One region of the Psychrobacillus sp. FSL K6-1464 genome, then DNA from elsewhere that is predicted to be linked to it. Evidence: riboswitches for the same ligand, from Rfam matches in the RefSeq annotation. Region 1 holds a riboswitch; each other region holds the start of a gene.
What was found. Region 1 has a riboswitch for S-adenosylmethionine ahead of metA (homoserine O-acetyltransferase MetA). Riboswitches for the same ligand answer to the same signal wherever they lie in the genome.

Region 1 (2,332 bases):
AAACACTATGAATTCGAATGGTCAAAACCAAATGAGTGAACTTAAATCATCTTTCCAAAACTGGGAGTCAAATCTAATCTCTATGTCCACATTGTTTAGTACATTGGAAGTTAGAGTAAATGCGATTGGTAGTGTGATGGAAACTATTATGCAAATTTCTGCACAGACGAACCTACTCGCATTGAATGCAAGTATTGAAGCTGCACGGGCAGGGGAGCATGGAAAAGGATTTGCAGTAGTAGCGGATGAAGTACGGAAACTAGCGGAGCAATCTGCAAAAGCGACAGAAGAAGTAAAGCATACTATTACGGAACTTCAAAGTGAATCGCATACTGTAGGGCAACAAATGGAAGATACTATCAAAACTTTCCGTGAGCAGGGATCTGTTGTAACAAATACTGAAGTAACTTTTGGTGAAATATCGTTACTGATGAATAATTTGCAAACGTCAATCGATGCTGTTTCAGCAGAAATTGAACAGGTTTCTACCTTTAAAGATCAAGTTGTAGATACGATTCAAATGATGGCTTCAACTTCAGAGCAAACTGCAGCAGCATGTGAAGAAGTAAGTGCATCATCAGATGAACAACTGAGAGCGATCCAATCGGTAGCGAAAGCTTCGGAGACTCTTACAGAGCTTAGTGACAAATTAGCGAATGCAGTAAATCGCTTTAAAGTTTAAAAGAAGTTGAATTGCTTGAAAACAAATGTTAATATTCACTCAGGAAGAACAATATAATTTAATAACTCTTATCAAGAGAAGCCGAGGGAAATGGCCCGTTGAAGCTTCAGCAACCTCTGACTAGTCAGAAAGGTGCTAACTCCTACAAGATAATTTCTTGAAAGATAAGAATTGAGAGCAAAACGTTCACCCTCTTTTCTTGTTTATAGGAAAGAGGGTTTTTTGAATTTAAAGGAGGACAACAAATTGCCTATAAATATACCAAAACAGTTACCTGCAGCTGAACATCTTAAAAACGAGAAAATATTTATCATGGATACCGATCGAGCGATAGCTCAAGACATACGTCCGTTAAATATAGTTATCTTGAACCTTATGCCTGAAAAAGAAAAAACAGAGCTTCAATTGCTCCGTTTACTAGGAAATACGTCGCTACAAGTAAATGTAACCTTTTTACATATGGCAACCCATGATTCCAAAAATGTAAGTAAAACACATCTAGATACCTTTTATACGACATTCGAGGATATTAAGCACCGAAAATACGATGGGATGATTATTACCGGTGCACCTATTGAGCATTTAGAATTTGAAGACGTTAATTATTGGAATGAGATTATGGAAATAATGGATTGGTCTAAAACTCAGGTGACCTCTGTTTTACACATTTGTTGGGGGGCTCAAGCCGCTCTCTACCATCACTATGGTATCGGGAAATATGACTTGTCGAAGAAATGCTTTGGGGTATTCAGTCATCGTTTATCAGACCCAACTGTACATTTAGTGCGAGGGTTTAATGATGAATTTCACGCACCTGTGTCTCGATACACAGCTATATCTTTCGATGAAATAAAAAAAGACCCTCGTTTAATACTGCTTTCCGACTCAAAGGATGCGGGTGTTTTTCTAGTAATATCCAAAGATAAAAAGCATATTATGATTACGGGTCATTTAGAGTATGATGCAACTACACTTGCAGACGAATATAACCGAGATATTAAAAAAGGTGTGGATATTGATGTCCCAAAAAATTATTTTCCAAACGATGATCCAACACAAATACCGATGAACTCCTGGCGTTCCCATACACATTTACTTTTTTCCAATTGGTTGAATTATTATGTGTACCAAGAAACTCCTTATGATTGGGAGTAACTAAAAGGCTGGCCGTGAGTGAATTCACGATCAGCCTATATATGTTGATGAAAATGAGCATTATAATTTTTTATTCTGTCTTAAAAATTCGGTTAATTTCCTGCATTTCTTCTATCGTCAGTTCCACTTCAAGTGCTTTCAGATTTCGTAACACTTGTTCTGGTTTTTTAGCTCCAGGAATTACTGTATCTATGGTATTTTGTGCTAGATACCATGCAAGAACGATGGAAGAAACCTCTGCTTGTTTATCATTTGCTATACTACGAAGAGACTCAATCTTTTCCAAGTTACGAATATAAACCTCCCCTTGAAATAACGGATTTTTTGAACGGCCGTCTTCAATTATAGAATCTTTATTGAATTTTCCTGTCAAAAGACCAGAAGCAAGAGGGAAATACGGGATAAATGAAATTTGGTGTTTGGCGCAAAAAGGGATTAAGTCATTTTCTGCCTCTCTTTTGAATAGATTATAGCCTGATTGGATTACTTCTAAAT
Region 2 (2,332 bases), 1.6 Mb from region 1:
CAATTTTTTGTGCATTTTCATTATGCTTTGGTACGCGTAAATGAAGTGTTTCTAGTCCTTGTAAAAAGGAAAATGCTGCTTCAGGACTTAAAGTTGGACCAAAATCACGAAGCAATTGAACGCGTAATTTCACTGCAAATGCCACGTTTGGAACGTCTATTCCATATCTTAGACCATGATAGGTCACATCCGGTTGTGTGAATCCTGGAAATTTCTCGGAGTCCCAATTGAAGTTTCCTCCATCTACTACAACTCCACCAATCGTAGTACCATGACCACCAATCCACTTAGTCGCTGAATGAATTACGACATGAGCACCGTACTTAATAGGGTTCGATCCATATGGAGTAGCAAATGTGCTATCTACAAGTAAAGGCACTCCTACTTCGTTAGCAATGGCTGCTACGTTTTCTATATCTAATACATTTAAGCTTGGGTTTCCTATAATTTCTCCAAAAAATGCTTTCGTTTTATCTGTCACAGCAGCTCGGAAATTTTCTGGATCTGTAGAATCTACAAATTTCACCGTTATACCATATCGCGGCAATGTATGAGCAAATAAATTAAACGTACCACCGTATAAATTCTCAGCAGCAATAATTTCGTCTCCTGCTCCTGCAATGTTTAATATAGAAAATGCGATAGCTGCCATTCCTGAAGAAAATGCAACTGCTGCCGTCCCCCCCTCTAATAATGCAATTCGTTGTTCAAATACATCCACAGTTGGATTCGTAATACGTGAATAGATATTACCTGTTTCTGCAAGAGCAAATAGGTTTTGTGCATGTTCTGTATCTCTAAATACAAAGGATGTTGTCTTATGAATGGGTACTGCTCGTGATCCAGTCACTGGATCTGGTTGTTGGCCACCGTGTAAAAGTAGTGTTTCTTTTTGTAGATTGGTCATTTGAATTCCTCCTAAAATGTAGTTAGATGGACGCTTATGGAGGCGAGGGAGGATTAGAACAAGCAAAAAACCCTCTTCAATTAAGAAGAGGGTGCAAATTCGCATGTTCCTCCTCTTATCTTCCAAATTCAATTTAGAATTTGTAGGATTTAGCACCTTTCCAAGTTGAGAACTTGTTGGTTGCCGGGCATCGTAGGGCCTATTCCCTCCGCCACTCTTGATAAGAGTATTAGATTTAGTTTTCCATCTTGTTTCACAGTATAGATTTCTACCAATCTATTTGTCAATACTTTTTTGAATAATTAAAAAACATATACTTTAAAATTCTGAAACTTCTCATCTTTTCATTCGTTTAATATATTGAAGTTAATGGGGGTGAAAAAAATGCTCATTCCGATGATTTGTATCCTTGTGATCAGTTATCTTGTTGGGTCCATTCACGGTTCTAAAATAGCTCAGTATCTGAGTGGGGTAAATATTAAAAAAGAGGGCTTAAAAAATTCTGGCGCCTCAAATGCAGCTATTGTTCTTGGCGCAAAATATGGCATTTTAGTTGCCATAATTGATATTTTAAAGGGAGTTATAGTCGTAATTGGGACGGGTTTTTGGGTGTCACAGTACGCACATTTTTCGATAGTGGAACAGGACATCCTGCTATATAGTGCAGGTGCTGCTGTAATACTTGGACATAACTTCCCTCTTTACACTAAATTTAAAGGTGGTAAAGGCACTGCATCCCTTATTGGTGTACTACTTGCTCTTAGCTGGCCGCTTGGTTTAATCGGACTTATATTATTAATCGGAACTACATTATTAACGGACTATTTATTAATTGGTGTGTTTGTTTTTTACTTTGTTTTTATCGGTGCATCCATTTGGTTTGCAGAAGGAGTAGGGCCAATGGCTATTGCCGGATTTCTATTTTTGATGGCTGTTGTACTACATCTCGAGAATTTCCGTCGTTTAATGCGAAAGGAAGAGATGAGAATCTCCACTTTCTTAAGTAAGAAGAAACCATCTGTATGAAATGAGTGAATATCATGAAGAAGAAAATGAGGTGGATCGTGCTTATCCCATTAGTAGTGATTATTTCTAGTGGAATTGGGATATGGGTTCTCACGAGTAATTGGCTTGAAAATGGTCAAAATCCAAAGGCAGATGGCACCAATCAATATGCTATTGTGCTTGGTGCCAAAGTGAAAAAAGGGAATATCCCTTCTTTTGCTTTACAGTATCGATTGGAGGCTGCTCTTGCGTATGCCCAAAAATATACCCATGTAAAATTAGTACTTTCAGGTGGACGAGGTCCCGATGAAGATATCGAAGAGGCCGTGGTGATGAGAGATTTTCTATTGGAAAATGGCATAGCCGAAGATCGACTCATCTTAGAAGACAAAGCCACCTCAACATATGAAAATCTACTGT
Region 3 (2,332 bases), 2.0 Mb from region 1:
CTTTCATATTTTCTAGTGTTATATAGATAATTTCATGGGGAAGTTTCTGTTGATCTAAAATTATTAACTGCTTACCTTCCCACTTAATCGATAATGGAACATTCATTATTGAATTTCTCCTAACAGCTCAATTACAGCATCTATTGAGTTTATTTCATGACGACTCACTATTAGCCTTTCTCCAGCTTTAAGCGTTTGTTTTTTGGTTAAAATTCGTTGCTCATGGTTTTCAATACTATCTAAGTCTTTCACATGTGCTAGTCCAATCGTTCTACGAATTAGCTCACAGCCTGCAAACCCTACGGAATCATGGAATATTTTTTCTAGCACAAATGCCTCATAGCCTTCTATACTTTTATATAAATCGGACTCCCCTTTTTTCCAACACTCTGAAAATTTAGCGCAAAATGTGTTCCATGTATTCTGTATATGGGTATGTATAGCATCCCGTTGGTCATCTTGACGCGTAAAGGATTGAACTATTAAGTTCCCCAAAAATAAGCCAATATCAAATCCAATTGGGCCGTAAAATGCAAATTCCGGGTCAATTACTTTCGTTTCCGCTTCACTCGCAAATATACTTCCGGTATGAAGATCCCCATGTAACAAAGCTTCGGCTTCCGTCAAAAAACTTCTTTTTAGCTTGGCTACTTCCAATTTCAACAAGTTGTTATTCCAAATAGCTTCCACTTCTGCTTGTAATGCTGGCTCAAAGTCATTTGTTTCATGATCAAAAAAAGGATCTGTAAAGATTAAGTCTTCTGTGATCTTACATAGCTCGGGGTTAGAAAATTCTACAACAAGTGACTTTTTTTCAAAGGGGTGGAGTGCAAAGTCAGAAGTATTGAAAAGTGTTAAGGCTAGATATTCGCCAATATCGGTTGATAATTTAGGATAGGACTTTCCTTTTATCAAGCCCTCACGAACTATTTCAAGATGAGACAGATCTTCCATGATTGTGATTGCTAAGCTTTCATCAGTTGCATAAACTTTTGGGACTAATCCAACTGCGTATTCTCCATGTTTTTGTAATGCACTAGCTTCGATCTTTGCCCTTTTCAAAGTAAGTGGCCAACTCTCCCCGATGACCTTTGCATAGGGTAAGGCCTGTTTAATAATAATGCCTTTCTCACCGGATCCATCTGTTACACGGAATACATAATTTAGATTTCCATCACCAATCTCTTCGCAAACTAATGGAGCTTCGCTAGAAAATAATGATAACTCTATCGCCAGTGAAATTACCGTTTCTTTAGTTAATGATTCATATTCTTTCATTGCTACTACCGCCATTATGATCGTCCTCTCATTTACAAAATAAAAAACCTCTTTCCAAAAGAAAGAGGCTTAGAATAAGAGATTCTGAACCTCTTATCTCTCAGAAAGTAAACTTTCTGATGGAATTAGCACCGTGCCTTACGGAATTTTACATTCCGGCGCATAAAGCGCCCCGTCTCACAACGGTATTACGGTCGGTTGCTGGGCGTCATCGGGCCATTATCCCTCTGCCTGCTCTTGATAAGAGTGCGGTACAACTATGATGTTTGTTTAGAATCCTAGCATATTAGAAAAAGCTATGTCAATACAATTTTGAATAATGATAATTTTTCAATTTCTTGTTGACAGAATTTTTAATGCATGGAATAATCAATATAATTTATTAAATACAAACTGAATATTTTTTCTTATTTAGAGCAGGTGGAGGGACAAGCCCTATGATACCCGGCAACCGATTCAATTATGAACACGGTGCTAATTCTTGCAGTCAAATGGCTGAGAGATAAGAAGTTGTTAAGCTATTAACCTCTTCTTATTTGAAGAGGTTTTTTATATTATCTGTCTAGCTCTAGCGCCTAGGCACTTACGCTTTTCTAATATTAGGAGTGAAAAAATGAGTGGAATTACTGCGCACTATCAACTATACGGAAAGTCTGGTTCTTTTGAAAAAAAAGCGGATGATATTGCCCTTGGATTGACTATTGGTTCTTGGACCAATTTAGCTTTTTTAGAACAGGAACAGCTAAAAAAACATAAAGGAACTGTACGATCGGTTACTGAATTTGAAAATATTCTTCACCCCATTCATCCGGAAAGAATTAAAGGAGAAATTAAAGTATTCTATCCTGCCGCAAATTTTTCAGCAGATATACCAGCAATTTTAACTACCGTTTTCGGCAAACTATCTTTGGATGGAGAAGTAAAATTATTGGATTTAGAATTTGACACAAATATATTATCCCATTTCCCTGGCCCTCGCTTCGGCATTCAAGGTATCCGAGAAAGATTGGGAGTTTATGAACGTCCACTCATCATGAGTATCTTCAAAGGTGTC

Region 2: another riboswitch for S-adenosylmethionine. It lies ahead of MKX39_RS00940 (O-acetylhomoserine aminocarboxypropyltransferase/cysteine synthase family protein); the one in region 1 lies ahead of metA (homoserine O-acetyltransferase MetA).
Region 3: another riboswitch for S-adenosylmethionine. It lies ahead of mtnK (S-methyl-5-thioribose kinase); the one in region 1 lies ahead of metA (homoserine O-acetyltransferase MetA).

Annotation. Positions count from the first base shown of each region.
Region 1 covers NZ_JBBOOP010000001.1:1,762,202-1,764,533, forward strand. The annotation lists gene MKX39_RS08625 (methyl-accepting chemotaxis protein) at 1-682, shown strand, start outside; SAM riboswitch class I at 748-853, shown strand; gene metA (homoserine O-acetyltransferase MetA) at 929-1,837, shown strand; gene MKX39_RS08635 (aldo/keto reductase) at 1,908-2,332, opposite strand, start outside.
Region 2 covers NZ_JBBOOP010000001.1:181,076-183,407, reverse strand. The annotation lists gene MKX39_RS00940 (O-acetylhomoserine aminocarboxypropyltransferase/cysteine synthase family protein) at 1-907, opposite strand, end outside; SAM riboswitch class I at 1,020-1,134, opposite strand; gene MKX39_RS00935 (glycerol-3-phosphate acyltransferase) at 1,292-1,933, shown strand; gene MKX39_RS00930 (YdcF family protein) at 1,948-2,332, shown strand, end outside.
Region 3 covers NZ_JBBOOP010000001.1:3,716,089-3,718,420, forward strand. The annotation lists gene mtnA (S-methyl-5-thioribose-1-phosphate isomerase) at 1-106, opposite strand, end outside; gene mtnK (S-methyl-5-thioribose kinase) at 106-1,293, opposite strand; SAM riboswitch class I at 1,369-1,525, opposite strand; SAM riboswitch class I at 1,683-1,787, shown strand; gene mtnW (2,3-diketo-5-methylthiopentyl-1-phosphate enolase) at 1,892-2,332, shown strand, end outside.